Regions from separate parts of the Micromonospora sp. NPDC006431 genome, predicted to be linked through region 2. Evidence: predicted binding sites of a transcription regulator. Region 2 holds the regulator's gene; the other holds the start of a gene.
The links. Region 2 encodes HrcA, which represses chaperone genes, less so after heat shock. Its sites were predicted from a motif close to GGTTNGCACNCTCNNNNNGAGNGTGCNAACC; they were not measured.
Positions count from the first base shown of each region.

Region 1: a site for HrcA is predicted at 2,928-2,958, ahead of groES (co-chaperone GroES). Genes of this name have one in related genera too.

Region 1 covers NZ_JBIAHQ010000005.1:100,302-115,225, forward strand. The annotation lists gene ACFYM6_RS11995 (molybdopterin-dependent oxidoreductase) at 1-644, opposite strand, end outside; gene groL (chaperonin GroEL) at 763-2,409, opposite strand; gene groES (co-chaperone GroES) at 2,480-2,794, opposite strand; gene ACFYM6_RS12010 (methyltransferase domain-containing protein) at 3,230-4,450, shown strand; gene ybaK (Cys-tRNA(Pro) deacylase) at 4,502-4,981, shown strand; gene ACFYM6_RS12020 (sugar ABC transporter substrate-binding protein) at 5,189-6,283, shown strand; gene ACFYM6_RS12025 (ATP-binding cassette domain-containing protein) at 6,391-7,215, shown strand; gene ACFYM6_RS12030 (sugar ABC transporter permease) at 7,212-8,471, shown strand; gene ACFYM6_RS12035 (ROK family protein) at 8,497-9,678, shown strand; gene ACFYM6_RS12040 (ABC transporter ATP-binding protein) at 9,684-11,444, opposite strand; gene ACFYM6_RS12045 (ABC transporter ATP-binding protein) at 11,441-13,147, opposite strand; gene ACFYM6_RS12050 (hypothetical protein) at 13,219-13,473, opposite strand; gene tsaD (tRNA (adenosine(37)-N6)-threonylcarbamoyltransferase complex transferase subunit TsaD) at 13,489-14,535, opposite strand; gene rimI (ribosomal protein S18-alanine N-acetyltransferase) at 14,541-14,924, opposite strand, start outside.
Region 2 covers NZ_JBIAHQ010000002.1:530,005-544,928, forward strand. The annotation lists gene ACFYM6_RS06010 (serine hydrolase domain-containing protein) at 1-93, opposite strand, end outside; gene ACFYM6_RS06015 (histidine triad nucleotide-binding protein) at 115-465, opposite strand; gene ACFYM6_RS06020 (SDR family NAD(P)-dependent oxidoreductase) at 559-1,320, shown strand; gene ACFYM6_RS06025 (16S rRNA (uracil(1498)-N(3))-methyltransferase) at 1,502-2,236, opposite strand; gene dnaJ (molecular chaperone DnaJ) at 2,238-3,380, opposite strand; gene hrcA (heat-inducible transcriptional repressor HrcA) at 3,454-4,476, opposite strand; gene ACFYM6_RS06040 (DUF4870 domain-containing protein) at 4,735-5,373, shown strand; gene hemW (radical SAM family heme chaperone HemW) at 5,417-6,640, opposite strand; gene ACFYM6_RS06050 (enoyl-CoA hydratase-related protein) at 6,660-7,445, shown strand; gene ACFYM6_RS06055 (hypothetical protein) at 7,577-8,443, shown strand; gene ACFYM6_RS06060 (MOSC domain-containing protein) at 8,487-9,131, opposite strand; gene ACFYM6_RS06065 (carbohydrate ABC transporter permease) at 9,228-10,058, opposite strand; gene ACFYM6_RS06070 (sugar ABC transporter permease) at 10,058-11,041, opposite strand; gene ACFYM6_RS06075 (sugar ABC transporter substrate-binding protein) at 11,038-12,330, opposite strand; gene ACFYM6_RS06080 (GlsB/YeaQ/YmgE family stress response membrane protein) at 12,558-12,839, opposite strand; gene lepA (translation elongation factor 4) at 13,155-14,924, opposite strand, start outside.

The DNA.
Region 1 (14,924 bases), on a different contig from region 2:
CAGTGCCCGCCGAGCCCGGCCACCGCCGCCGTCCCGGCCAGCAGGCCGACGCCGCGCAGGAACCGCCGCCGCGGCCCCGGATCCCCGCGCTCCAGCGGCTCCCACCCCGCGACGGGCTCCTCCCGCGCGAGCGCGGCGACGGCCGGGGGTGGGATGGGCCCGGGTGAGGTGGCCCGGTGTGGTGTGGCCGGAGCCGCCGGCCCCGGATCCACCCGCAGCGGGCCGGCGACGAAGGCCCAGAGCGTCAGCGCCCCCAGCCCGCCGCCGACCAGCGAGGGCAGCGCGTCGGCGGCATCCGCGCCGGCCCGGGTCAGCGCGGCGGCCACCCCGAGGGCGGCGAACCCGGCGATGCCGGCCGCGCCGGCCCAGAGTCGCCGGGCCGCGAGCACGCCGAGCAGCGCGGCGAACGCGGCCAGCAGCACCGCCGTCCCGACCAGCAGGGCGATCTTGTCGTACCGGCCGAAGAGCGCGATGGCGACCTGCTTGAGCGGCTCGGGCACCAGGTCGACCACCAGACCGCCGACCGCGATCAGTGGCGCCGAGCGGGGCCCGGTGAGGACGGCCACCGGCTCGGCCGAGCCGATCGCCACGGCCGCGGCGGTGACCCCGGCCAGCGCCGCCCGGCGGCGGGACATGCTGCTCACGCCGACCAGTGTGGACGCGCCCAGCGGCCGACCGCCAGCCACGTCAGCGTTCCGTAAGCAGATACGGATCAGGGCACACCGCGTGGGCGGTGTGCCCTGACTCAGGCCGTACGGGGAATCAGAAGCCCGGGCCGTGCTGGTGGCCGTGACCGTGACCGTGGCCGTGCCCACCGCCGGCGGCCGGCTCGGCCTTCTCCGGCTTCTCCACCACCAGGCTCTCGGTGGTGAGCAGCAGGCCAGCGATCGAGGCGGCGTTGGTGACCGCGTTGCGGGTCACCTTCACCGGGTCGATGATGCCGGACTTGACCAGGTCCACGTACTCGCCCTTGGCGGCGTCGAGGCCGTGCCCCCAGTCCTTGCCGGCGACCTTCTGCACCACCACGTAGCCGTCGTGGCCGGCGTTCTGGGCGATCCAGCGCAGCGGCTCGACCAGCGCCTTGCGCACGATCGAGACGCCGACCTTCTCGTCACCGGTGAAGCCGAGGTCGTCGTCGAGCGCCGGCAGGATCTGGGCCAGGGCGGCGCCGCCGCCCGGGACCGTACCCTCCTCCACCGCGGCCTTGGTCGCCGCGATGGCGTCCTCGATGCGGTGCTTGCGCTCCTTCATCTCGACCTCGGTGGCCGCGCCCGCCTTGATGACCGCGACGCCACCGGAGAGCTTCGCCAGCCGCTCGGCCAGCTTCTCCCGGTCCCACTCGGAGTCCGAGGCCTCGATCTCCTTGCGGATCTGGGCGACCCGGTCGGCGACCTCGGAGGCCCGACCGCCACCGTCGACGACGGTGGTGGTCTCCTTGTCGACCACCACGCGGCGGGCGGTGCCGAGCACCTCCACGCCGACCTGGTCGAGCTTGTAGCCCAACTCCGGGGCGACCAGCTCGGCACCGGTGAGGATCGCCATGTCCTGCAGCATCGCCTTGCGGCGGTCACCGAAGCCGGGAGCCTTCACCGCGCAGACCTTGAGGGTCTTGCGGATCGCGTTGACCACCAGGGTGGACAGCGCCTGGCCCTCGACGTCCTCGGCGATGATCAGCAGCGGCTTGTTCTGCTGGAGGACCTTCTCCAGCAGCGGCAGCAGCTCCTCGATCGCCGAGATCTTCTGGGTGGTGATCAGGATGTACGCGTCCTCCAGGACCGACTCCTGCCCCTCCACGTCGGTGACGAAGTTGGGCGAGATGAAGCCCTTGTCGAACTGGAGGCCCTCGGTCACCTCCAGCTCGGTGGTGAGCGCGGAGCCCTCCTCGACGGTGATGACACCGTCGCGGCCGACCTTCTCCATCGCCTCGGCGATCAGCTCGCCGATGGTGGCGTCCTGCGCGGAGATCGTCGCGACGTGCGCGATCGACTCCTTGTCGGCCACCTCGACGGCCCGGCCGAGCAGGGCCTCGGAGACCTTGGTCGCCGCCGCGTCGAGGCCCCGCTTGAGGCCGGCCGGGTTGGCGCCGGCCGCCACGTTGCGCAGGCCCTCGCGGACCATCGCCTGGGCCAGCACGGTCGCGGTGGTGGTCCCGTCGCCGGCGACGTCGTTGGTCTTGGTCGCCACCTCCTTGACCAGCTGCGCGCCGAGGTTTTCGTACGGGTTGGTGAGCTCGATCTCCTTGGCGATGGTCACGCCGTCGTTGGTGATCGTCGGTGCACCGAACTTCTTGTCCAGGACGACGTTGCGCCCGCGCGGGCCGAGGGTGACCTTGACCGTGTCCGCGAGAGCGTTGACACCGTGCTCGAGCAGGTGCCGGGCGTCGTCCGAGAAGCTGAGGATCTTCGCCATCGGTATCCCTTCGAAGCGTCGTTGCCCCGGCCCGGCGAGCCGGACCGGGGCAACGACACTGATCGGTTGCTTACTTCTCGATGACCGCGAGGACGTCGCGGGCGGAGAGCACCAGGTACTCCTCGCCGGCGTACTTGACCTCGGTGCCGCCGTACTTCGAGTACAGGACGGTGTCGCCGACCTTCACGTCGATCGGAACGCGGTTACCCTTGTCGTCGATCCGGCCCGGGCCGACAGCGAGGACGGTGCCCTCCTGCGGCTTCTCCTTGGCGGTGTCGGGGATCACGATGCCCGACGCCGTGGTGGTCTCAGCCTCGTTCGCCTGGACCACGATCCGGTCCTCGAGCGGCTTGATCGCAACCTTGGTCGCGGTAGTCACGGGCATACCCTCCTGGGGTACTGGTTTCGTTGCCGGTCGGCATGCCGACCGGCGTCAATCTGCCACATGCCACCGGGCGGGGCCGTCGTCGCGGGTGCCGGTCCGCCTGGCGTTCAACCCCCGGACACCAGGGCCCGGGCGTTGGCACCCTCAGGGTGAGAGTGCTAATCGCAGGTTATTCCTCGGCTAGCACTCCGTCAAGGAGAGTGCCAACGCAACCGCCCCCGTGTCGCCCACACCTTCGCCCCCGGCGGGCTGGCGACCCTTCGTCGTCGCCACCGCCACCCTCCGGGTAACCCGGCACGCCGCCCTCGCCAGGTCGGCGATCTGGCGAGGTCCCGGCCCACCAAACCCGCCACGTCGGCGACGTCGCGGGACCCGCCCCGCCGGCCCCCGCCAGGTCGACGACCGGGCGCCGACCAGGGCCGGGAGAATGGGCGGGTGGATCTCGAACAGCTCGCCGCGCTGCGTACCCCCGAGGGGTCGGCCGCCCTCGCGGCGGCCGCCGAGGTGGCCGGCGGCGACCCGCTGGCCGCGGCGGCCCGGCTCCGTTCGGCGGGGCTCCCGGCCGGGTTGGCCGCCGCCGCGCTCACCCAGGCCGAGCTGCGCCGCCGAGCGGTCGGCAAGTTCGGGCCCGAGGCCGCCGGCATGTTCCTCACCCGCCCCGGGCTGGAGCAGGCCACCCGCCGGGTGGTCGCCGACCGGCGGGCCGCGCGGCTGCGCGCCGCCGGCGTGCGCACCCTCGCCGACCTGGGGTGCGGCCTCGGCGCCGACGCACTCGCCGCCGCCCGCGCCGGCATCCGGGTGTACGGGGTAGAGGCCGACCCGGTGACCGCCGCGATGGCCGCCGCGAACGCCGAGGCGGCCGGGCTGGCCGACCTGTTCACCGTCGAGTGCGGGGACGCGACGGCGTTCGACGTGACCCGGGTGGACGCGGTCTTCTGCGACCCGCAGCGACGGGCGACCGGCACCGGCCGGCGGATCTTCGATCCGAACGCCTACTCGCCGCCCTGGGATTTCGTCACCGGGCTGGCCGAGCGGGTGCCGCGGACCGTGGTGAAGGTGGCCCCGGGGCTGGACCACGCGCTGATCCCGGCGGGCGCCGAGGCGGAGTGGGTCAGCGTGGCCGGCGACCTGGTCGAGGCCGCCCTCTGGTGCGGCGAGCTGGCCGAGGTGCCCCGCCGCGCGACCGTGCTGAAGGAAGGGCCCCCGCCCAACGCCGCCGGCAGCGGAGCGGCCCCCTGCCATCAGCTCACCGGCTCCGGTGACGCCGAGGCGCCGGTGGGCGCGGTCCGGCGGTACGTGTACGACCCCGACCCGGCGGTGGTTCGCGCGCACCTGGTCGCCGAGTTGGCCGCGGAGCTGTCCGCGACCCTCGCCGACCCGAGCATCGCCTACCTGTACGCCGACGCGCCGGTGGCCACCCCGTACGCCCGCTGCCTGGAGGTCACCGACGTGCTGCCGTTCTCGCTGAAGCGGCTGCGGGCTCTGCTGCGCGAGCGACGGGTCGGGCGGGTGGAGATCCTCAAGCGCGGTTCGGCGCTCGAACCGGAGCAGCTGCGCCGGGGCCTGAAGCTCGCCGGCAAGGCGGCGGCCAGCCTGATGCTCACCCGGGTGGGCGGCGCGCCGACCGTGCTGATCTGCCAGCCGGTGCCGGGCTGAGCCCGGATTTCGACTCGCCCCGTCGGGCCGGGCGGGGTTAGCTTGTCGGGCATGGCGGGACAGGGCACTCCGGCGACGGCGCTGCTGGCGCAGCGCAAGATCAGCCACAGCACCCACCCGTACCAGGTCTCGCCGGACGCGCCGAACTACGGCGCGCTGGTCGCGGCGGCCCTCGGGGTGCCGCCGGAGCGGGTGTTCAAGTCCCTGGTCACCGAGGTCGACGGCGGGCTGACCGTGGCGGTCGTGCCGGTCACCGGGGAACTGGACCTCAAGGCCCTGGCCGCCGCGGTGGGCGGCAAGCGGGCGACCATGGCGGACCGGGCCGTGGCCGAGCGGGCCACCGGCTACGTGCGCGGCGGGATCAGCCCGCTGGGCCAGCGCAAGCGGCTGCCCACGGTGGTCGACGCGTCCGCCCTGGGCCACCCGAGCGTCTACGTCTCGGCGGGTCGCCGCGGCCTGCAACTGCAACTCGCCCCGGCTGATCTGGTCGCGCTGACCGACGCCGTCACCGTGCCGATCGCCGCCGCCTGATCCACCCCCGAGTCGCTCCGCGGGCGTTCGTTCCCGCACCTCGTGCGGGGAGCGCTCTCAGCCGGGTGACAGTGGCGTTGCTGAATTGTTACCGCCGCCAACAAACTACTGACCTCGGCAGTATTGCGCTCGCCACACGCACGGGAATACGTTGCCGGACACAACAAACCACCGACCACTCCCCCACCCCGGAAAGGACCCGTGCACATGCGCAAGGGCTTCCTCACCTTCGCTGCCGTCGGCCTGCTGGCCACCGGCAGCATGGCCGCCTGCGGTGACAACGGCGGTTCCGACCAGGCCGGCAGCGCCAAGAAGCCGAAGATCGGCGTGATCCTCCCGGACAGCAAGTCCTCCGCCCGCTGGGAGACCGCGGACCGCAAGTACCTCAAGGCGGCCTTCGACGCCGCGGGCGTTGACTCCGACATCCAGAACGCCCAGAACGACAAGACCGCGTTCCAGACCATCGCGGACCAGATGATCACCAACGGCGTGACCGTTCTGATGATCGTCAACCTGGACTCCGGCACCGGCAAGGCCGTCCTGGAGAAGGCGAAGTCCCAGGGCGTCGCCACCATCGACTACGACCGGCTCACCCTCGGCGGGTCGGCCGAGTATTACGTCAGCTTCGACAACGAGGCGGTCGGCAAGCTCCAGGGCGAGGGCCTGAGCAAGTGCCTGACCGACAAGGGCGCCAAGAACCCGGCGATCGCCTACCTCAACGGCTCGCCGACCGACAACAACGCCACCCTGTTCAAGAACGGGTACGACTCGGTGCTCAAGCCGAAGTTCGACTCGAAGGAGTACACCAAGGCCGCCGACGACTCCGTGCCGGAGTGGGACAACGCCCAGGCCGCCACGATCTTCGAGCAGCAGCTCACCAAGGCCGGCGGCAAGATCGACGGGGTGCTCGCCGCCAACGACGGCCTCGGCAACGCGGCCATCTCGGTGCTGAAGAAGAACAAGCTCAACGGCAAGGTCCCGGTGACCGGCCAGGACGCCACCGCCCAGGGCCTGCAGAACATCCTCGCCGGCGACCAGTGCATGACGGTCTACAAGGCGGTCAAGCAGGAGGCCGACGCCGCCGCGGACCTGGCCATCGGTCTCGCCAAGGGGAAGACGAAGGACACCGGCCAGACCGTCAAGGACCCGGAGAGCGGCCGGGACGTGCCGGCCGTGCTGCTGGAGCCGAAGGCGATCTACAAGGACAACGTCAAGGACGTCGTGGCCGACGGCTACGTGACCAAGGAAGAGCTCTGCACCGGGGCGTACGCCAAGCTGTGCGCCGACGCCGGCATCAGCTGACCTTCCGCACCCCGCTTCAGGCAATGCTGCCCGGCACGGGACGATCCCGTGCCGGGCAGCATTCCGGACGGGACCCGAGACCTCCCCTCCGTCCAAAGGAGACCCCCGTGTCCGCGAGCCCCCTGCTGGAACTACGCGGGATCGACAAGAGCTTCGGTCCCGTCCAGGTGCTGCGCAACGTCGCCTTCGCCGCCCACGCCGGTGAGGTGACCGCGCTGGTCGGCGACAACGGTGCCGGCAAGTCGACCCTGGTCAAGTGCATCAGCGGCATCTACCCCACGGATGCCGGCGAGTTCCTCTTCGACGGCCAGCCGGTGGGCATCCACGGCCCCCGGGACGCCGCCGCGCTCGGTATCGAGGTCGTCTATCAGGACCTCGCGCTCTGCGACAACCTCGACATCGTGCAGAACATGTTCCTCGGCCGGGAGAAGCGCAGTGGCATCGTGCTCGACGAGCCGACCATGGAGCAGATGGCCGCGGAGACCCTGGCCGGGCTCAGCGTCCGTACGGTGAAGTCGCTGCGCCAGCACGTCTCCAGCCTCTCCGGCGGCCAGCGCCAGACCGTGGCGATCGCCAAGGCGGTGCTGTGGAACAGCAAGCTGGTCATCCTGGACGAGCCGACCGCCGCGCTCGGCGTCGCGCAGACCGCCCAGGTGCTCGAACTGGTCCGCCGGCTGGCCGACAACGGCCTGGCGGTGGTGCTCATCTCGCACAACATGAACGACGTCTTCGCCGTCTCCGACCGGATCGCCGCGCTCTACCTCGGCCAGATGGTCGCCCAGGTGAAGACCACCGAAATCACCCACTCGCAGGTGGTCGAGCTGATCACCGCCGGCCGCTCCGGCAGCCTCGGCCTCGCCGCCGATTCGGCGCCGGGCGGCAACGGCAACGGCGCCGAGCCCGCCGACACGACCCCAGGAGCCCTCCGATGACCACCACCGCCGTGCAGAAGGAAGGCCCCGCCGCCGTCGCGCCGGCACTGAGCGTCGGCAGCCACCTCCACAACTACTGGCGCCGGGTACGCGGTGGCGACATCGGCGCGCTCCCCGCCGTCGGCATGCTCGTCCTGCTCTGCGCCGCCTTCTCGATCGTGCGCCCGTCGTTCTTCACCGCCGGCAACTTCGCCAACCTGTTCACCCAGGGCGCGGCGATCACCCTGATCTCGATGGGGCTGGTCTTCGTGCTGCTGCTCGGCGAGATCGACCTCTCCGCCGGCTTCGCCAGCGGGGTCTGCGCCGCCGTGCTGGCCAACGTGGTGACCGTGTTCGGCTACCCCTGGTACGTGGCGGTGCTCGCCGCGATCGCCACCGGTGTGGTCATCGGCACGCTGCTCGGCCTGCTGGTGGCGAAGGTCGGCATCCCCTCCTTCGTGGTGACCCTCGCCGGCTTCCTCGCCTTCCAGGGCATCGCGCTGATGCTCGTGGAGGAGGGCAAGAACATCTCGGTGCGGGACGACGTGCTGCTGGCCATCGCCAACCGGAACCTCCCCCCGGCGGTGGGCTGGCTGCTCGCCGCCGTCGGCGTCGCCGGCTACGCGGCGGTCCAACTGCTCCGGCACCGCCAGCGCTCCGTCCGTGGCCTGCTGACCGACCCGATCGCGGTGGTCCTCGCCCGGATCGGCGCGCTGGCGCTGATCCTGGGTGCCGCCGTCTTCATCCTCAACCTGGAGCGCAGCCGCAACGTCCTGATCACCTCACTCAAGGGCGTGCCGATCGTGGTGCCGGTCATCGCGGTGCTGCTGATCGTCTGGACCTTCGTGCTCCAGCGCACCAGCTACGGCCGGCACGTCTACGCCGCCGGCGGCAACCGGGAGGCGGCCCGCCGCGCCGGCATCAACGTCGACCGGATCCGGATCTCGGTCTTCGTGATCTGCTCCGCCATGGCGGCCATCGGCGGCATCGTCGCGGCCAGCCGGGCCAACTCGGTCGACCCCAACACGGGTGGCAGCAGTGTCCTGCTCTACGCCGTCGGCGCGGCGGTCATCGGCGGCACGAGCCTCTTCGGCGGCAAGGGCCGGGTGCTCGACGCGGTGCTCGGCGGTGCGGTGATCGCCGTCATTGACAACGGGATGGGCCTGATGGGATACAGCTCAGGCGTCAAGTACGTGGTCACCGGCATCGTCCTGCTCGGCGCCGCCACCATCGACGCACTGTCCCGGCGGCGGGCCGCCGCCACCGGCACCCGCTGAACCGCTTACGGAAATGGCTGTGGCAATGCGCGCAGGACCGAGCCAGGACGAGATCCGTCGGCAGAACCTGGGCGCATTGCTGCGTTACGTGCACGTGCACGGTGCCACCACCCGCGCCGAGCTGACCACCGCCCTCGGCTTGAACCGCAGCACCATCGGCGCGCTGACCGCCGACCTGGCCGGCGCCGGTCTGGTCAGCGAGGGGGCGCCGAAGGAGACCGGCCGGGCCGGACGACCGTCGCTGGTCGTCCGGCCCGAGTCGGCCCGGGTCTACGCGTACGCGTACAGCGTGGAGGTGGACCGGCTGCGGGCCGCGCGGATCGGTCTCGGCGGTGTGGTGCTCGACCGCCGGGAGCTGGACCGACCCCGCAACCTGGTCGCCGGCGAGGCCGCGCCGCTGCTGGCCGGCGCGGTCAAGGAGATGCACCAGTCGGTGTCGGCGGGCTCGATCTGTGTCGGGGCCGGTGTCGCCGTCTGCGGCATGGTCCGCCGGGAGGACGGGCTGGTCCGGCTGAGCCCGACCACCGGCTGGGTGGACGAGCCGATCGGGGCGGCACTCGCCGCCGAACTGGGCACCGACGTACCGATCGCCGTCGGCAACGTGGCGGACGTGGCCGCCTTCGCCGAGCACGCCCGGGGCGTCGCGGCCGGCTGCGACAACGTCATCTACCTGTACGGGGACGTCGGCGTCGGGGCCGGCATCATCGCCGGCGGCCGGCGGCTCACCGGGCACGGCGGCTACAGCGGCGAGGTCGGCCACATGGTGGTGGTCCGCGACGGGGCCCGCTGCGAGTGCGGCCGCCGGGGCTGCTGGGAGACCGAGATCGGCGAGCACGGGCTGCTCCGGGCCGCCGGCCGCTCCGACGCCCGGGGCCGGGACGCGATGCTGGCCGTCTTCGACGCGGCCGACCGGGGTGACGCCCGCGCCCAGGCCGCCGTCCGGCAGGCCGGTGACTGGCTCGGCTTCGGCGTCGCCAACCTGGTCAACATCTTCAACCCGGAGATGGTCATCTTCGGCGGCACCATGCGCGACCTCTACCTGGCCGCCGCCGCCCAGGTGCGCAGCCGGCTCAACTCCAACGGGCTGCCCGCCTGCCTGGAGCACGTGCGGCTGCGTACGCCCAAGCTCGGCGCGGACGCGGCGCTGATCGGGGCCGCCGAGTTGGCCTTCGACCGCCTCCTCGCCGACCCCCTCGACGTCGGCTGACCCTCTCAGCCGTGCCAGGAGCGCCAGAGCGCGGCGTACGAGCCGCCGGCGGCGACCAGTTCGTCGTGCGAGCCCAGCTCGGTGATCCGGCCGTCCTCCACCACCGCCACCCGGTCGGCGTCGTGCGCGGAGAAGAGCCGGTGCGCGATGGCGATGACCGTCCGCCCCGCCAGCACGGCGGCCAGGGAGCGCTCCAGCGCCCGGGCGGCGCGCGGATCGATCAGCGAGGTGGCCTCGTCCAGCACCAGCGTGTGCGGGTCGGCGAGCACCAGCCGGGCCAGCGCGAGCTGCTGCGCCTGGGCGGGCGAGAGCTGGTGCCCGCCCGCCCCGACCAGGGTGTCCAACCCGTCCGGCAACGCCTCCGCCCAGCCCAGCGCGTCGACGGCGGCCAGTGCGACGCGTACCTGGGCCGGCTCCGCGTCCGGCCGGACCATCGCCACGTTCTCGGCCAGGGTGCCGATGAAGACGTGGTGCTCCTGGCTGACCAGTGCGACGTGGCTGCGCAGCTCGGCCAGGGGCAGGCCGGTGAGCGGACGGCCGTCCACGGTGACCGAGCCGGAGCGGGGCGGGTGCACCCCGGCCAGCAGCCGCCCCAACGTGGACTTCCCCGCGCCGGACGGGCCAACCATGGCCAGCTTCTCGCCCGGCCGGGGCACCAGGGTCACGCCGTGCAGCACGTCGTGTCCCGTCCGGTAGGCGTACCGGACGTCGTGGGCGGCCAGCCGGCCGGCGCCCCGCCCCGGCCCGCGACCGGTGGTCGCCGCCGGGGCGTCGGCCGGCTCGGCGGTGGGGTCGGCCGCCACCCCGAGCAGCCGGGCCAGCGAGGCGCCGCCGACCTGCAGCTCGTCCAGCCAGGCGAGGAGCCGGTCGACCGGATCCACCAGTTGCTGGGCGTAGAGGGTGGCGGCGGTGACCTGCCCGAGGCTCACCCAGCCCTTGAGATAAAACCAGCCACCGATGAGCAGGGTGGCCACCACCGGTACGACGTACCCGAACTCGGCCACCGGCCAGAAGACCGTGCGCAGGTGGAGGGTGTACTTCTCGGCCGCGTACGACCGGCGGATGTCCGCGTCGGTGCGGGCCCGGCGGCGGGCCTGCTGCCGCAGTGCCTCGGTGGTCCGCGACCCCTCCACCACCTCGTTGATCCCGTCGGTGATGTCCGAGTACGCCGCGTTCTCCCGCAGGTAGCCCTCCGGCGCGCGGCGCAGGTACCACCGGGTGCCGGCGACCAGCACCGGGACCGCGAGCAGCGCGGGCAGCACCAGCAGCGGGCCGGTCAGCAGCAACGCCCCGAGGATCAGCAGCACGGTGACCGCCGAGATCAGCGTCTCCGGCACGGCGAACCGCACCGTCCGGGAGAGCGCGGCGACGTCCCGGGAGGTGCGGGTGAGCAGGTCGCCGGTGCCGGCGCGCTCCACCGTGGCCAGCGGCAGGGCGAGCACCCGCTCGACGAACTCCTCGCGCAGCTCGGCGAGGACCCGCTCGCCGAGCCGGGCCGAGGCCAGGTGGGCGAAGCGGACCAGCACCGACTGGGCGACGATGAAACCGGCGATGGCCAACGCGATCCGGTCGACGGTGACCGTGCCGACGCCCCGCGAGATCCCCTCCACCAGGTCGCCGAGGAGCCGGGGCGCGACCAGGCCGGCGGCCGCGGCGAGCGCGTGCAGGCCGAGCACGGCGGCCAGCCCGCGCGGATGCCGGCGGACCAGGGTACGCGCGTACCGGCGGACCTGGCCGGCGTCGGCGACGGGCAGGGCGGCGCTCACCGGTCCTCCTCCCGGCTCACCGTGGCCGCGTAGCGCGGCTCGGCGGCGAGCAGTTCGTCGTGGCGGCCCTCCGCGACCACCTTGCCGTCCTCCACGAACACCACGTGCTCGGCACGGCCCAGCACCAGCGGACTGGTGGTGCAGACGAGGGTGGTCCGCCCGGGGCGCGCGGCGCACAGCCGGTCGGCGATCCGCGCCTCGGTGTGCGCGTCCACCGCGCTGGTCGGCTCGACCAGGACCAGCGTCTCCGGGTCCGCGACCAGCGCCCGCGCCAGCCGCAGCCGCTGCCGCTGCCCGCCGGAGAACTCCCGACCGCGTTCGGCCACCTGGCTGTCCAGCCCGCCGGGCAGCGCGTCGACGATGTCGGTCGCGCCGGCCACGGCCAGCGCCGCCTCGACCGCGGCCCGGTCGCCCCGGTCGCGCGGGTCCAGCTCCACCCGCAACGGGCCGGTGAAGAGCTGCGCGTCGTTGTCGACCACCAGGATCCGCTCGCGCACCGTGGCCAGTGCCACGTCCCGCAGCGGTACGCCGTGCAGCGTCACGTCCCCGTCGACGTACCGGCCGAGCCGGTCGGCGATCTCGGCCGCGTCCTCGGGGACGCTGGCCACCAGCGCGGTGAGCCGGCCCGGCCGCAGCACCAGCCCCGACCGGACATCCACCAACTCGCCCGGCCCGTCGGGCAGCGGCCGCGGGCGGGCCGGGTCGGTGAACTCCGGGGCGAGGCGGAGCAACCGGACCACCCGGCGGGCGGCCACGTGCCCCCGGGTCAGCTTGTCCGCCGCCTCGGTGAGGTTGCGCAGCGGGCTGACCAGGAAGGCGGTGTAGCCGTAGAACGCGACGAGCTGACCGGCGCTGATCTCGCCGGCCAGCGCGAACCGGGCCCCCAGCCAGGTCACCAGCACCAGGAAGACGCCGGGCAGCAGGATCTGCGCCGCCTGGAGCAGCGACTCCACCCGGGCCACCCGCAGGCCGTCGGCGCGCAGCGCCTGGGACTGCTCCCGGTAGCGGGCGCCGAGCACCGGTTCCCCGCCCACGCCGCGCAGTACCCGCAGCCCGGAGACGATGTCGGCGGCGCGGGCGGTGAGCCGGCCGGTCGAGTCCCGGTACGCCGCCTGCTGCCGGTGCAGCGGCCGGATCAGCAGCGCCACCAGCCCCATGAGCAGCGGCACGCCGAGCACCACGACCAGCCCGAGCGGCACGGACGCGGTGAGCAGGATCATCGCCACGGTGACGATCGCCACCACCGACCCGGCGCCCCGGGCGGTGATGTCGATGGCGCTGCCGATGTGCTCGATGTCGGCCGTACCGATGCTGACCACCTCGCCGGCGGCGACCCGGCGGGGCAGCGCCGCACCGAGCCGGTTGGTGGCGTCCACGGCGACCTGCACGGTCCGGTACGCGGCGCCGAGCCAGTTGTGCACCGCGCAGCGGTGCCGGAGGATGCCGGCGGTGGCCTGGAGGAGGCCCAGCCCCAGCAGCACGAGCCCCCAGCGCAGCAGGGCGTCCGGGTCGCGGTGGGTGAGGCCGGCGTCGATGGCCCGCCCGACCGCGGCCGGCATCAGCGCCTGCGCCACCATCCAGACGACGCCGAGCGCCAGGCCGGCACTGAAGATCAGCGGGTGTCGACCGGCCAGCCAGACGAGGTAACGGGTGGCGGACCGGGCGTCGGGGGTGCCGGGATCGCCGGCCGGTGAGAAACGCATGACGCCCCGACGCTAGGTGGCCGGCACCGGGCCACGCCAACCAATTCCCGCCGCCCGCCGGCAGTGCCGGATCAGCGATCGACCTGCGTGAAGTCCCAGGCGTGCGGCGGGCGGGCGACCAGGGTCGGCGGCGGGTCCGGCAGGTCCCGCGGGCTGCTCCGCCACTTGGAGATGACCACGAGGCGGTGGTCGGTGGAGGAGAACACCTCGCTGGACAGGTGCAGCGGGTCGTGCTCGAACTCGGGCAGCACCGTCTCGCAGACCCAGGTGATCAGGTCGGCGAAGCCGTACGGCTCGGCCCGCGCCTCCCACATCCGGACGATCACGTCAGCCCCTCCCGCTCAGACGCTGACCACGGTCAGCGGCATCGCGGAGTCGGCGGGCAGGTCGAGGCGGCTCGGGGCGACGCCGGAGGCGACCAAGTGCGAGCCCAGCGCGGCCACCATCGCGCCGTTGTCGGTGCAGAGGTTCGGGCGGGGCGTACGCACCCGGATGCCGTGCCGGGCCGCCCGGTCCTCGGCCATCGCCCGCAGCCGCGAGTTGGCCGCCACCCCGCCGCCGATCACCAGCGTCTCGATGCCACTGCTCCGGCAGGCGTCCAGCGCCTTGCCGACCAGCACGTCGCAGACCGCCTCCTGGAAGGACGCGGCCACGTCGGCGACCGGGACCGGCTCGCCGGCCCGCTGCCGCGCCTCCACCCAGCGGGCCACCGCGGTCTTCAGCCCGGAGAAGGAGAAGTCGTAGCGGTGGGCGGCCAGGTCCTTGGGCGCGGTCAGGCCACGCGGGAAGGCGATCGCCGCCGAGTCACCGGCCCGCGCCTCCCGGTCGATCCACGGGCCGCCCGGGAACGGCAGCCCGAGCAGCCGGGCCACCTTGTCGAACGCCTCGCCGGCGGCGTCGTCGATGGTCGAGCCGAGCGGGGTGACCCCCCGGGCCAGGTCGTCGACGCGCAGCAGCGAGGAGTGCCCGCCGGAGACCAGCAGCGCGATCGCCGGCTCGGGCAGCGGCCCGTGCTCCAGCGTGTCCACCGCGACGTGTGCGGCGAGGTGGTTCACCCCGTACACCGGCTTCTCGGCGGCGACCGCGTACCCCTTGGCGGCGGCGACCCCGACGAGCAGCGCGCCCGCCAGGCCCGGCCCGGAGGTGACGGCGATGGCGTCGATGTCCGCGATCGTCACCCCGGCCTGCTTCAGCGCCCGGTCCATGGTCGGCACGATGGCCTCCAGGTGGGCACGGCTGGCCACCTCGGGCACCACGCCGCCGAACCGGGCGTGCTGCTCGACGCTGGAGGCCAGCGCGTCGGCGAGCAGGGTGTGCCCGCGGACGATGCCGACGCCGGTCTCGTCGCAGGAGGTCTCGATGCCGAGGATCAGGGGTTCGTCAGCCATGCTCGTCAGTCCTCGTTGCGCTGCATGACCAGCGCGTCGGTGTTGCTCGGTTGGTAGTAGCCGCGGCGCACGCCGATCGGCTCGAAGCCGTATGTCGCGTAGAGGCGCTGCGCGGGGGCGTTGTCCGCGGCGACCTCCAGCAGCGTGCTGCGGACGCCGCGCCGGGCCGCCTCGGCGAGCAGCGCCTCCAGCAGCGCCCGGCCGATCCCCCGGCGCTGCGCGTCGCGGCGGACCGCGATGTTCTGCACCCACGCCTCGTCGGGCGGCGCCACCAGCAGCCCGGCGTAGCCGAGCACGGTCCCGTCGGGGTCGGTGGCCACCAGGTAGAAGTGCCCGTTGGCCAGCTCGTTCCAGAACATCGCCGGGGACCACTGCTCGGCGCCGAACAG
Region 2 (14,924 bases):
CGCCCGGTGCAGGGCGGCCGAGACCGCCGGGATCCGCCCCTGGACCTGCGCCTGCCGCACCATCCGGTCGAGCCGGTCATGCACCGTGATCATGCGTGCAGTCTAGGGACGGCCTCAGCGGCAGAGCATCGGGCCGAGCGGCGCACCGCCGAACACGTGCGCGTGCGCGTGGAAGACCTCCTGGCCGGCGTACGCCCCGGTGTTGAACATCAGCCGGAAGCCGTCGGCGAGCAGCCCCTCCTCCTCGGCCACCGTGGCGGCCGTGGCGAGCACCTCGCCGGCCAGCCCCGGGTCGCCCTGGGCCAGGGTGGCCACGTCCGCGTAGTGCTCCTTGGGGATGACCAGCACGTGCGTCGGCGCCTGGGGGTTGATGTCCCGGAAGGCGAGGGTGGTGGCGGTCTCCCGCACGATGGTGGCCGGGATCTCCCCGGCGACGATCCGGCAGAACAGGCAGTCGGTTCCCATTCGGGCAGTGTAAGGAAGCGGCCCTGTTGACGGGTTCCGCCTGGGGCGGGCCCCGTTGTCAGCCGGCGCGCCCGGTGCGGCACGATGGCGCGCATGACGGGACGGGCGGTACTGGTGACGGGGGCCTCGCGCGGCATCGGGCGTGCGGTGGCGCGGGCGTTCGCGGCGGGCGGGGACCGGGTGGCGATCCACCACCGGGACTCGGCGGAGCTGGCCGAGCGGGTACGCGCCGAACTGCCCGGCGAGGGCCACGTGGTGGTCCGCGCCGACCTGACCGACCCGGACGCCGTCCGGGCGATGGTCGACGCGGCGGCGGAACGCCTGGGCGGGCTGGACGTGCTGGTCAACAATGCCGGCGTGTACGGCCCCCGGGACCTGCCGCACCCGGTCTTCGGCAACACCTACGAGCAGTGGCGCGAGCAGTGGCGGCTGGTGCTGGAGACCAACCTGACCGGGGCCGCCAACGTCACCTGGTGCGCCGCCCAGCACATGCGTGCGGGGGGTGGTCGGATCGTCAACGTCTCCTCGCGGGGCGCCTTCCGGGGCGAGCCGGAGCAGCCCGCGTACGGGGCGAGCAAGGCCGGGTTGAACGCGCTCGGTCAGTCGCTGGCGCTGGCCCTGGCCCCGTACGGCATCGCGGTGGCCACGGTGGCGCCCGGCTTCGTCGAGACGGACATGACCACCACCCACCTCAGCGGCGAGCGCGGCGACGCGATCCGGGCGCAGAGCCCGTTCCGGCGGGTGGCGCGCCCCGAGGAGATCGCCGCCGCGGTGCACTGGCTGGCGAGCCCCGAGGCCGAGTGGGCCTCCGGCACCATCGTCGACCTCAACGGCGCCTCCTACCTGCGCAGCTGACCGCGGCAGAGCCCGATCCCGGGCCGGCCCGACACCCTCCGCCGCCCGCCTTTGCTCTGCAGCCATCCGCGCAGCACCGCCCGTCGTCGGGAGTGCTGCGCCCGTGGCCGCAGAGCAAAGGCGGGCGAGGGGCATCCCGCGGGTGCCGCGACCCGCGCCGCGGCGGAGAACGACTCGCGAACTACCAGCGGCCGAGTCGGGCGGCGAGCACGCTGAGGGCGGCGACGCCGGCGGTGGAGGTGCGCAGCACCGAGGGACCGAGCCGGACGGTACGCGCGCCGGCCTCGCGGAAGGCGGACAGCTCGGCCGGGGCGATGCCACCCTCCGGGCCGACCACCAGCACGATCTCGCCGGTCTCCGGCAGCTCGGCGGTGGCCAGCCGCTCCTCGGCCTCCTCGTGCAGCACGACCGCGGCGGCCGCCCCGGCGATCCGCCGAGCCACCGTCGGGGTCGACTCGTCGGGCGTACCGGCCACGATCGGCAGCCAGGCGCGGCGGGCCTGCTTGGCCGATTCCCGGGCGGTGGCCGCCCACTTCTCCCGGGCCCGTACGCCCCGGTCGCCCCGCCACTGCACGACCGAGCGGGACGCCGCCCAGGGCACGATCTCGTCCACCCCGACCTCGGTCATCGCCTGCACGGCCAGCTCGCCCCGGTCGCCCTTGGCGATGCCCTGCACGACCACGAGCCGGGGGACGGACGCGTCGACGTACCCCCGGGAGGTGACCGCCAGGTCGAGGGTGCCCCGGCCGACGGCGGTGACCACCGCGGCGGCGGTGCCGCCCCGGCCGTCGGCGAGCAGCACCTCCTCGCCGACCCGCAGCCGCTGCACGGTGGCGGCGTGGTGCCCCTCCGGGCCGTCGAGCGTCAGCGTGTCACCGGTGGGCAGCGCCTCGACCAGGAACAGCGGCGCCGACACCTCAGGCGTGCCCGTTGAAGGCGTCACGCATCCGGGAGAAGAAGCCGCCCTGCTTGGTCAGCTCGGCGACCTCCTCGCCGCGGGTCTTGGCGAACTCGCGCAGCATCCGCTCCTGCTCGGCGTCGAGCTTGGTCGGGGTGCGCACGTCGAGGTGGACGTAGAGGTCGCCCCGGCCGGTGCCGCGCAGGTGCGGTACGCCCCGGGCGCGCAGCCGCAGCGTGCTGCCCGGCTGGGTGCCGGACTTGACGTCCAAGGTCTCCTCGCTGTCCAGCGTCTTGATGGTCAGCCGGGTGCCGAGCGCGGCGGCGGTCATCGGCACGGTGACCCGGCAGTGCAGGTCGTCGCCCTTGCGGGAGTAGACGTCGTGCGGCCGCTCGTGGATCTCCACGTAGAGGTCGCCGGCGGTGCCGCCGCCGGGGCCGACCTCACCCTGCTGGGCCAGCCGGATCCGCATGCCGTCCTCGACCCCGGCCGGGATCTTGACGGTGAGCGAGCGGCGGGTCCGCACCCGGCCGTCGCCGGCGCAGGTCGGGCAGGGGTGCGGGATGGTGGTGCCGTAGCCCTGGCAGACCGTGCACGGCCGGGCGGAGACCACCTGGCCGAGGAAGGTCCGCTGCACCGACTGCACCTCACCCCGGCCGCCGCACGCCTCGCAGGTGGCCAGGTGGGTGCCGGCCGCGGTGCCCGCGCCGGAGCAGGTGGTGCAGAGCACCGCGGTGTCGACGGTGATCGGGGCCTCGACGCCGAACGCGGTCTCGTGCAGGTCCAGCTCCAGCCGCAGGATCGCGTCGGCGCCCGGCCGGGTACGCGGGCGCGGCCCCCGGCTGCCGCCGGCCGCCCCGCCGAAGAAGGCGTCCATGATGTCCTGGAACCCGACGAACGGGCCGGCGCCGCCCGGGCCGCCCGGACCCGCGCCCCCACCGCCGGGCGCGAGCGGGTCGCCGCCCAGGTCGACGATCTGCCGTTTCCGGTCGTCCGAGAGGACCTCGTACGCGGCGTTGATGTCCTTGAACTTCTCCTGTGCCTCCGGATCCGGATTGACGTCCGGATGGAACTGCCGCGCCAGCTTGCGGTAGGCGCGCTTGATCTCGTCGTCGGAGGCGTCCCGGCTCACGCCGAGAATGCCGTAGTAGTCCCTGGCCACTGCGTTCCGTGTCCTCATGTTCGTCTCGCGTTGCGCGGTCGTCGGCCACTTTCCGGCCGGCGGCCCTGACTGGTCAGTTCTGGGCCAGCAGATCGCCCACGTAGCGTGCCACGGCCCGCACTGTGGCGATGGTGCCGGGGTAGTCCATCCGGGTCGGTCCGAGCACGCCGAGTCCACCGACGATGGTGCTGCCGGGGCCGTAGCCGGTGCTGACCACGGAGGCGGCGCGCAGGTTGTCGACCTCGTTCTCGTCGCCGATCAGCACCCGGGTGGTGCTCGGCTCGGCCTCGCCGATGAGCTTGAGCAGCACGACCTCCTCCTCGAGCGCCTCGAGGATGGGGCGCAGCGAACCCTGGAAGTCCAGCAGACCACCGCGGGTGAGGTTGGCGGTGCCGGCCAGCGCGAGGCGCTCCTCGTGCCGCTCGACCAGCGTCTCCAGCAGCACGCTGGAGAGCGTGGCCATGGCCGGGCGCAGCTGCGGCGAGGACTCGTCCACCAGCGCCTGGACCAGCGGCGGGGTGTCTGCCAGCAGGGTGCCGACCAGCTTCTCGTTGACCAGCCGGCGCAGGTCGGTGACGTCCTCGGCGGGGATCGGCCCGGGCAGCTCGACCAGCCGCTGCTCGACCCGCCCGGTGTCGGCGATCATGACCACCATCAGCCGGGTGGTGGAGATCGGCACCAGTTCCAGGTGGCGCACCTTGGAGCGGGCCAGGCTCGGGTACTGCACCACGGCGACCTGCCGGGTGAGCTGGGCCAGCAGCCGGACCGTGCGGTGCACCACGTCGTCCAGGTCGACCGCGCCGACCAGGAAGCGCTCGATGGCCCGGCGCTCGGCGGGGCTGAGCGGCTTGACCCGGGAGAGCCGGTCGACGAAGAGCCGGTAGCCGCGGTCGGTGGGCACCCGGCCGGCGCTGGTGTGCGGCTGCCGGATGTAGCCCTCCTCCTCCAGCACCGCCATGTCGTTGCGGACCGTGGCCGGGGAGACGCCCAGCTGGTGCCGCTCGACCAGGGCCTTGCTGCCCACGGGCTCCTGCGTGGCGACGTAGTCCTCGACGATCGCGCGCAGCACGGCGAGCTTGCGGTCGTCGAGACCCATCTCCCACCTCCTGACGCGCCTCGGCCCGCCGGCGCGCGTCGCCACCCGATCGGATCAGCGGCACGCGGTGCCGACTGAGCGTCTGGCACTCGACTGTAGCGAGTGCCAGTCTACGTCGGCGTGCCCGCCGACGCGATGATCAGCGACGGACCCCCGGTGCGGGCCGCCACGCAGTCACGCCCCCTGGGCCGAACAGCCGGACATCCCGGGCGATCTCCCCCTGGCGCGCCCTTGCCCACGGGACCTACCGTGACGTCCATGACTGAACCTCCTCGCCCTCCGGGAGCGGGGGACTCCGGCGCCCAGCCGCCGGAGGCGCCCCCGCCGTCGGCACCGTTCGGCTCGTCGGCGGACGAGCCCCCCACCGCACCACTGTCCGGCGCACCGGCGGGGGGCGACTATCCCCCGCCCGGTGGCTATCCGCCGCCCTCCGGCGGCCAGCCGCCGTCGGGTGGCTACCCACCTCCGGGTGGTCATCCTCCGCCGGGCGGCCACGCCGCGCCCGGCGCCAGCTACCCGACCGGCGGCGGGTACGGGCCGCCCGCCGGCTACGCCAACAACGAAGACAAGACCTGGGCCCTGGTCGCGCACTTCGGCGGCGCGGCGGCGATGTTCATCAGCGCCGGTGTGCTGGGTTGGCTCCCGCCGCTGGTCTCGATGCTGGCCCGGGGCAACCAGTCCCCGACCGTGCGCCAGCACGCGGTCGCGGCGCTCAACTTCCAGCTGCTCTGGTCGATCGTGGGCCTGGTCGGCTGGATCCTGAGCTGCATCCTGATCGGCTTCCTCGGCGTCGGCGCGGCCGTCATCCTCGGGGTGGTGTTCGGCATCCTCGCCGGGGTCAAGGCCAACGAGGGCCAGCTCTACCAGTATCCGATGAGCCTCAGCCTGATCAAGTGACCCTGACCCGGCCGGCCTCCGGGTCGGCCGGGTCCGGCATCGCTCAGGGCAGCAGGTCGCGGACCACCGCGTCGGCCAGCAACCGGCCGCGCAGGGTCAGCACGGCCCGGCCGGCGGCGTACGCGTCGGGGGCCAGCAGGCCTTCGGCCAGCGCCCGCTCGGCGCCGGCCCGGCCGGCCGGGTCCAGCACGTCCAGCGGCAGGCCGGCGGCGAGCCGCAGCCGCAGCATCACGTCCTCCATGTGCGCCTCGTCCCGGGTGAGCACCTCCCGGGCCAGGCCGGGCGACTCCCCGGCGGCCAGGCGCTGCGCGTACGCGGTGGGGTGCTTGACGTTCCACCAGCGCACGCCGCCGACGTGGCTGTGCGCCCCCGGGCCGAGGCCCCACCAGTCGGCACCGGTCCAGTAGAGCAGGTTGTGCCGGCACCGGGCCGCCGCGGAGCGCGCCCAGTTGGAGACCTCGTACCAGGAGAAGCCGGCCGCGTGGAGGGCGGCCTCGGCGGCCAGGTAGCGGTCCGCCGCCACGTCGTCGCTCGGGTACGGCAGCTCGCCGCGGCGCATCCGCGCGGCCAGCCGGGTGCCGTCCTCCACGATCAGGGCGTACGCGCTGACATGGTCCACGCCCGCCGCCACCACCTGCTCCAGCGAGGCGGCGAAGTCCTCGGCGGTCTCCCCCGGCGTGCCGTAGATCAGGTCCAGGTTCACGTGGTCGAATCCGGCGTCCCGCGCCTCCAGGGCGGCGGCGGTGGCCCGGCCGGCGCTGTGCCGCCGGTCGAGGACGGCCAGCACCCCGGGCGCGGCGGACTGCATGCCGAGCGAGATCCGGGTGTAGCCGGCCGCCCGCAGCGCCTTGAGCGACTCCGGGGTGACCGACTCGGGGTTGGCCTCGGTGGTCACCTCGACGTCGGCGGCCAGCCCCCAGGTGCGGTCGATGCCGTCGAGGATCCGGGCCAGGTCGTCGGCGGGGAGCAGGGTGGGCGTGCCGCCGCCCACGAAGACGGTGTCCACCCGCGGCGGCGGGCTGTCGCCCAGCACCCGGCCGGCGAGGGCCAGCTCGGCCAGGACCCTGTCGGCGTAGCTCTCCCGGCTGGCCCCGCCGCCCAGTTCGGCCGTCGTGTACGTGTTGAAGTCGCAGTAACCGCACCGGCTGGCGCAGAACGGGACGTGCACGTAAACCCCGAAGCCGTGGGCGCCGACGGCGCGGCGGGCGGCAGCGGGCAGCGATCCGTCACGCGGGACGGATTCGCCTTCTGGAAGGACGCCGGGCATGGCCACTAGTGTGCCCGGCATGACCTCTCCGGACGCTCTCGTGCGGGTCGCCACGGCCCGTGGGGTGACCACCCTCACCCTGGACAGCCCGCACAACCGCAACGCGCTCTCCACCCCGCTGATGACCGAGCTGCTGGCCGGGCTCGCCGCGGCGGTCGCCGACGACGCGGTCCGGGTGATCGTGCTGGACCACACCGGGCCGGTCTTCTGCTCCGGGGCGGACCTCAAGGAGACCGCCGCCGCGTACGCCAGCGGGACGGTGCCGGCCGGGATGCTGGGCGACGTGCTGGTGGCGGTCCGGGAGTGCCCGAAGCCGGTGCTGGCGAAGGTGGCCGGGCCGGCGCGGGCCGGTGGGCTGGGGCTGATCGCCGCGGCCGACCTGGCGGTCTGCGCCGAGGCGGCGACGTTCGCCTTCACCGAGGTCCGGATCGGGGTGATCCCGGCGGTGATCTCGGCGACCGTGCTGCCGCGGCTGCACCCCCGGGCCGCCGCCGAGCTGTACCTGACCGGCGACACCTTCGACGGCCGGCGGGCCGCCGAGATCGGCCTGGTCACCGCCGCAGTGCCGGCGGACGACCTAGACGCCGCGGTGGCAGGCTACTGCGCCTCGTTGGTGAAGGGGGCGCCGACCGCCCTCACCGGCACCAAGGAGCTGCTGCGCCGGCCGGCCGCGACCGACCTGCGCGCGGAGATCGCCGAGTTGGCCACGCTGTCCACCGGGTACTTCCTCTCGGCGGAGGGCCGGGAGGGCGTGGCTGCGTTCCGGGAGAAGCGGCCCGCCGCCTGGGTGCCCACCGGAGACTGAGGCCGACGGGCCTCCGCACGTGGGGCCGGACGCGGTCGGTGGCGGGGCGGTGACGGAACGGGAGACAACCGGTCGGACGACCCGGTTGGTGCGGCGCGGGACGTACGCTTGTCGGACTGTCGGGACAGGGGGTGCGGGTGCGAACTCGGGTTGCAGTCGTGGCAGGCGGTGTGGTGGTGGCGGTCGTCGCCCTGCTCGGCGTCTGGTTCGTCACGAAGCAGTTCGGGCAGCACCTCCGCCTGCCGATGGCCAGCCGGACCTGCACCGTGCAGGCCGACGGGCGGGTGGTGCTCAGCGCCGAGCAGATGGCCAACGCGGCCACGATCGCGGCGATCGGGGTGCAGCGGCGGATGCCCGAGCGGGCCGTGGTGGTGGCGCTGGCGACCGCGTACCAGGAGTCGCACCTGCGCAACATCGCGCACGGCGACCGAGACTCGCTGGGCCTGTTCCAGCAGCGCCCGAGCCAGGGCTGGGGCACCCCCGAGCAGGTCCAGGACCCGCGCTACGCGGCGAGGAAGTTCTATGCCGCGCTGAAGAAGGTCCGGGGCTGGGAGGAGATGCGGGTCACCGAGGCCGCGCAGCGGGTGCAGCGGTCGGCCTACCCCGAGGCGTACCAGAAGTGGGCCGACGAGTCGGAGGTCCTCACCCGCGCGCTGCTCGGCGACGCGACCGCCGCGGTGGCCTGCACCGTCGGGCTGACGCCGACGATGCGCGGGCCGGCCGCGGCGACGGCCCTGGTGGAGAGCCTGACCCTGGACTGGGGGCTGTCCGGCCTCACCCCACCGACCGACCTGACCGGGTTCGCCGTCCCGGCGGCGGACAGCCGCAACGGCTGGCGGTACGCCCACTGGCTGGTCTCCCACGCCGACGACCACGGGGTGAAGCGGGTCCGCTTCGGCGACCTGGAGTGGACCGCCGAGCACGGCACCTGGGACAAGGTGAAGGGCAGCCGGACCGCGTCGACCCAGGTGCTGGCGGAGGTCTTCGCCGCCACGTGACCCGGGCCCGGGCAGCGCGGCCGCCAGCCGGGGCCGACGCCGGTCAGCGGCCGGCGGCGCCGAGGCGGCGAAGGACCTTCGCCCGGATCGGCTCGGGCAGCTCCGGCACGTCGGCCAGCCGGGGCAGCAGCTCGGGCTCCAGCGTGGTCGCCCGGAACATCTCGCCGATGGTCACCCCGTGCGCCGGGCGTTCCACCACCTCCACCAGGTCGCCCGCGCCGGTCTCCCCCTCGCGCAGCACCCGCAGGTACGCCCCGGGCGCGGCCCGGACGGTGAACCGCTTGATCAGGTCCGGTACGCCCCAGAAACCGGCGAAGGTGGTGCACGGGGTGCGCGGCTTGGTCACCTCCAGCAGGGCGGAGCCGACCGCCCACCGCTCGCCGATGACCGCCCCGGTGACGTCCACCGCGTAGGTGGTGAGGTTCTCGCCGAAGGCGCCCGGACGCAGCGGCCGGCCCAGCTCGGTGGCCCACCAGCCGGCGTCCTCCGCGGCGTACGCGTACACCGCCTGGTCGGGGCCGCCGTGGTGGGCCCGCTCGCCGATGAAGTCGCCGGCGACCCCGTCGAACCGGACCAGCACCGGGCCGTCGACCGGCCGCTTGTCGATCCCGCTACGGCCGCTCGGGTCGCCCGCCCACTCCGCCTCGGTCACCACGCCGAGGTTCACCGCCGCCAGCCTGCCCGTCATGGCGGTCAGCCTACGGGCACACTCCCGGCGCAGGAACCGCGCCGAGCGGGGCCCCTGCTCGACGGGACGCGTCAAGCAGGGCGCGTTCCGTGCCCCTCAGCCCTTGACCGCCCCGGCGACCAGGCCGGAGACCATCCGGCGCTGCACCAGCAGGAAGAAGACGATCACCGGCAGGGTGAACAGTGTGGAGGCGGCCATCACCGAACCCCAGGCGGTGTCGTCCCGGCCGAAGAAGAACGTCATCGCCACCGGCAGGGTGTACTTGTGCTGGTCGTTGACGAAGGTCAGCGCGAAGATCAGCTCGTTCCAGGCGGTGATGAAGGAGAAGATGCTGGTCGCCACCAGCCCGGGCGCGACCAGCGGGAAGAGGATCCGGCGGAAGGTCTGGGCCCGGCTGGCGCCGTCGATTGCCGCCGCCTCCTCCAGTTCCTTCGGCACCGCGGCCACGAAGCCGCGCAGCATCCACACCGCGAACGGCAGCGAGAAGCCCAGGTACGTGAGGATCAGGCTGGGCAGGGTGTTGTAGAGCCCGAGCCGCTGGATCATCAGGAACAGCGGGATGACCAGCGCCTCCAGCGGGATCATCTGGACCACGAGCAGCAGGATCAGGAAGGTGGTCCGCAGCCGGAACCGGAACCGGGCCACCGCGGTCGCCGCGAGCAGCGCGACCAGTCCGCTCAGCAGCACGGTCGCCACCGCGACCAGCGCGCTGTTGAGGAAGAAGTCGGTGAACGTCACGCCCGGGATCAGGTTCCCGGTGAGGATCTCCCGGTAGTGCTCCAGGGTGGGTTCGGCCGGCACCGGACGCGGGGTCGCCGAGAAGATCTCCCGGTTGGGCTTCAGCGAGGTGGCGACCATCCAGTAGACCGGGAAGGCCGCGAAGAGCGCGACCAGCAGGCCGGCACCGTTGAGGGCGATCTTCTTCACTACTCGTCCTCCTGCCGGAGCACCATGCGGACGTACAGGGCGGTCACCGCGAGCAGGATCAGGGTGAGGATGACCGCGATCGCCGACCCGAGGCCGTACTTGGGCGGCGGCGAGAACGCCTCCGCGTACGAGTAGATCGAGAGCATGAACGTCGACCGGTCCTGGGTGCCGCCGGCCAGCACGAACTGCTGGGTGAAGACCTTGAAGTCCCAGATGGTGGAGAGCACCACCAGGATGCCGAAGACCGGGCGCAGCATCGGGAAGGTGACGGACCAGAAGACCCGCCACGGCCCGGCCCCGTCCACCCGGGCCGCCTCCTGCAGTTCGCTCGGCACGCTCTTCAGCCCGGCCAGCACGCTCACCGCGATGAACGGGAACGAGTGCCAGACGACCACCAGGGTCAGGATCGCGAAGAACAGCAGCGGGTCGTTGAACCAGCCGTAGCCGGTCCAGTCACTGCGCCCGAAGAGCGTGGTGGAGAGCCCGTCCGGCAGCTTGTTGAACAGCCAGGTGACCAGGCCACTGGTGTCGTCGAAAATCCACTTCCAGACGATGGTGCCGGTCAGCGCCGGGGTGGCCCAGGCGAGCATCACGCAACTGGCGACGAAGGTCGCCATCTTCTTGCCGAGGCGGTTGAGCAGCAGCCCGACCAGGGTGCCGATGATCATCGTGAGCACCACGGTCACCACGGCGAAGAGCACGGTGTTGCGCAGCACCGTACGGAAGAACGGATCGCCGAGGATCTGCGCGTAGTTGGCCAGGCCCACCCACGGCCACTCGCGGTCCCCCCGCAACTGTCGGACACTGTCCAACTTGTAGAAGGACATCATCACGACCTGACCGAGCGGCCAGAGCAGCAGTACCGCGATGACCGCCAGACAGGGCAGGAGCAACAGGTACGGGAGATGGTCCACCCGGCGGCGGCGCCGCGCGGGGGTCTCCCGCGCGGCGCCCGTCCCGGTGGCCTCGGTCAGCGTCGTCACTTGGCGTTGAGGATGCTTTCCATCTCGGTGGCCGCGTCGGCGGTGGCCTTCTCGACCGTCTTCTGGCCCTTGATGACCGAGCTGTTCATGGCCTGGGTCACCGTCTTGGTCCGGCTGACCTCGACCCACTTCGGGGTGAGCGGGGTCAGCTTGGTGTTCTGCATGGCGGTGGCGAACGCCCCCATCACCTTGTCGTTGGCGTAGTTGCCGCCGCCGACGAGGTCCTTGTAGACCGGGAAGAAGCCGAGGCTGCTGGCGAACTCCTGGTCCTTCTGCTTGCTCAGCAGCACGGTCAGGTAGTCCCAGGCCAGGGCCTGCCGCTTGCTGTCCTTCCACAGGGCGATGTCGGAACCGCCGGCGAAGGCCGGGGCCGGCTTGCCGTCCGGACCCGGGATGGGGAACGTGCCCCACACCTTCTCGATGTCCGGGTTGTCCTTCTTCATCGCGCCGCCCTGCCAGCTACCGGCGAACGCCATGGCGGCGTTGCCCGTCGCGAACTGGGTCCGGGCGTCGACCTCGTTCCAGCCGGCGGCGGCCGGCGGGGCGACCTTGTGCACGGTCACCAGGTCGGTCCAGAACTTGACCGCCCGCTGCGCCTCCGGGGTGTTGTAGCCAGACTTCCAGGTGTCGCCCTGCTTGGTGGCGATCTCCCCGCCGGCGGCCCAGAGGAAGGAGTAGAACGGCAGTTCCGAGTTGCCCGGCAGGGCGATGCCGTACTTGCCCGGCTTCTTGGCCTGCACCGTCTTGGCGGCGGCGACCAGCTCTTCCCAGGTCGTCGGCGGCTGCACGCCGGCCTCGGCGAACCAGTCGGTGCGGTAGTAGATGGCGCGTACGCCGGCGTACCACGGCACGCCGTACTGCTTGCCGTCGAGCTGGGCGTTCTTCACCAGGTCGGGCAGGATGTCCTTGCCCTCGGCCCAGCCGTTGAACTTGTCGGTGACGTCGGCGAGCGCCTCCTGGGCCGCCCAGCCCTGGGTCTCGGTGTTGCCCAGCTCGGTGACGTCCGGTCCCTCACCGCCGGCCAGGGCGGCCTGGAACTTCTTCGGCGCCTCCAGCCAGGGGATGTACTGCACCACCACGTCGGTCTCGGGGTGCTTCTTCTTGAACTCGGCCTCGACGCTGTCGAGGAACTTGGTCTGGGCGTCGCCGCCCTCGCCCATCATCCAGACCGTCAGCTTGCTGTTGTCCGCGGCCTTCTCGTCGTCCCCGGAGCCACCGCAACCGGCGAGCACCATCGCGGCCGAGGCCACGATGGCGGTGACCGGCGCCAGCCGCTTCCACCTGTTCACGCCTATATCTCCCTCGCGCCGTTTGGCACTAACCTTCTCCGCCGCACCTTAGTAGGAAAAATTCCTTTACGACAGGGGGCAGTGTGCGGGCGGGGCCTGGCGACGGTATCGCAGCCCGCGGCTCCGGCGGCAGGGGTGACGTCCAGGCAGGTCAGGCCGGACACGCCAGCGGGCGCCCGACCAGGTCGGGCGCCCGCTTCAGCGTTTCCGGGGGTCGGGGGTGTGGGTCAGTAGCGCGAGACGCTGCGCCGACCACCGATCCCGGCCACCAGGGCCACGGCGATCGCGGCCAGCACCACCTGGACCAGCAACTCCATCCAGTCGACGCCGGCGGTCTCGGTCGCGATGCCCAGGGCCCGGGCCAGCACCGTGCCGAGCAGCGCCGCGCCCACGCCGATCAGCATGTGCAGCCAGATCGGCATGTTCTGGCGGCCCGGCACGACCAGGCGACCCAGCGCGCCGACGATCAGACCGACGATGAGCGCGGTGATGATTCCGGTGACGGTCATGGTCGCTCTCCTCCTAATATCTGCCACACGTTGTCGTGTGTTGTCTGTCGTGACCGCTAAGTTCCCGACCGGCCGAAAACCCAAACCGATCTGCCGCCCGACCGATGGCACCCGGTCGATACCTGGGCCCGGATCCGTTTCCCCGACGGGACGGTTGCGCAGGTGGCGTGGGGTGCCGACCCGATCGGACGGTGCGGCGTCCCCGGGACGGAAATTCACCTCCGGGTACGCGAAAAGGCCGGCGCCCCGCCCGCGGGACCCGGATACAGGTCACCGTGGCGGGGCGCCGGCCATGCGTCGGCGTACGGCGAGGGCCTACTTCTTGCCGGCGGGCTTGCCGTCGCCGGAGTCGGAGGAGAGGGCGGCGATGAAGGCCTCCTGCGGAACCTCCACCCGGCCGACCATCTTCATCCGCTTCTTGCCTTCCTTCTGCTTCTCCAGCAGCTTGCGCTTACGGCTGATGTCACCGCCGTAGCACTTCGCGAGCACGTCCTTACGGATGGCGCGAATCGTCTCCCGGGCGATCACCCGACTGCCGATGGCGGCCTGGATGGGCACCTCGAACTGCTGGCGCGGGATCAGGGTGCGCAACTTGGCCGCGATCGTCGTGCCGTAGTTGTACGCCTTGTCCTTGTGCACGATGGCGCTGAACGCGTCCACCGGCTCGCCGTGCAGCAGGATGTCCACCTTGACCAGATCGGAGGCCTGCTCGCCGGAGGGCTCGTAGTCCAGCGAGGCGTACCCCTTGGTGCGGCTCTTGAGCTGGTCGAAGAAGTCGAAGATGATCTCGGCCAGCGGAAGGGTGTAGCGCAGCTCCACCCGGTCCGCGGAGAGGTAGTCCATGCCGAGCAGGCTGCCCCGGCGGCCCTGGCACAGCTCCATCACCGCGCCGACGTAGTCGTTCGGGGTGAGCACGGTGGCCCGGACCGTCGGCTCGTACACCTCGGCGATCTTGCCGGTCGGGTACTCGCTCGGGTTGGTCACCACGATCTCCTCGCCGTCCTCCTGGATGGCCCGGTAGACCACGTTCGGCGCGGTGGAGATGAGGTCGAGGTTGAACTCCCGCTCCAGCCGCTCCCGGATGATCTCCAGGTGCAGCAGGCCGAGGAAGCCGCAGCGGAAGCCGAAGCCGAGCGCCCCCGAGGTCTCCGGCTCGTACGTCAGCGCCGCGTCGTTGAGCTTGAGCTTGTCCAGCGCCTCACGGAGGTTGGGGTAGTCGGACCCGTCGATCGGGTAGAGGCCCGAGTAGACCATCGGCTTCGGGTCCTTGTAGCCACCCAGCGCCTCGGTCGCCGGCCGGGTGTTGATGGTGACCGTGTCACCCACCCGGGACTGGCGCACGTCCTTCACGCCGGTGATCAGGTAGCCCACCTCGCCGACGCCGAGCGCGTTGGCCTTCACCATCTCCGGCGAGATGACGCCGATCTCCAGCAGCTCGTGCACGGCGCCGGTGGACATCATCTTGATCCGGTCGCGGGCCTCGATCCGGCCGTCGATCACCCGGACGTAGGTGACCACGCCCCGGTAGACGTCGTACACCGAGTCGAAGATCATCGCGCGGGCCGGGGCGTCCGCCTCGCCGACCGGCGGCACGAACTGCCGGACGATCTCGTCCAGCAGGTACGGCACGCCCTCGCCGGTCTTGCCGGAGACCTTGATGCAGTCCGCCGGGTCGCCGCCGATCAGGTGGGCCAACTCCTCGGCGTACTTCTCCGGCTGGGCGGCCGGCAGGTCGATCTTGTTGAGCACCGGGATGATGTGCAGGTCGTTCTCGAGGGCCAGATAGAGGTTGGCCAGGGTCTGCGCCTCGATCCCCTGCGCGGCGTCGACCAGCAGGATCGCGCCCTCGCACGCGGCGAGGGACCGGGACACCTCGTACGTGAAGTCCACGTGGCCCGGGGTGTCGATCATGTTGAGCACGGCGCTCTCGCCCGCCCGGTCGCCCTCCCGGACGGTCCACGGCATGCGGACGGCCTGGCTCTTGATGGTGATGCCGCGCTCGCGCTCGATGTCCATCCGGTCGAGGTACTGGGCACGCATCTGCCGCGGATCGACCACGCCGGTGAGCTGCAGCATCCGGTCGGC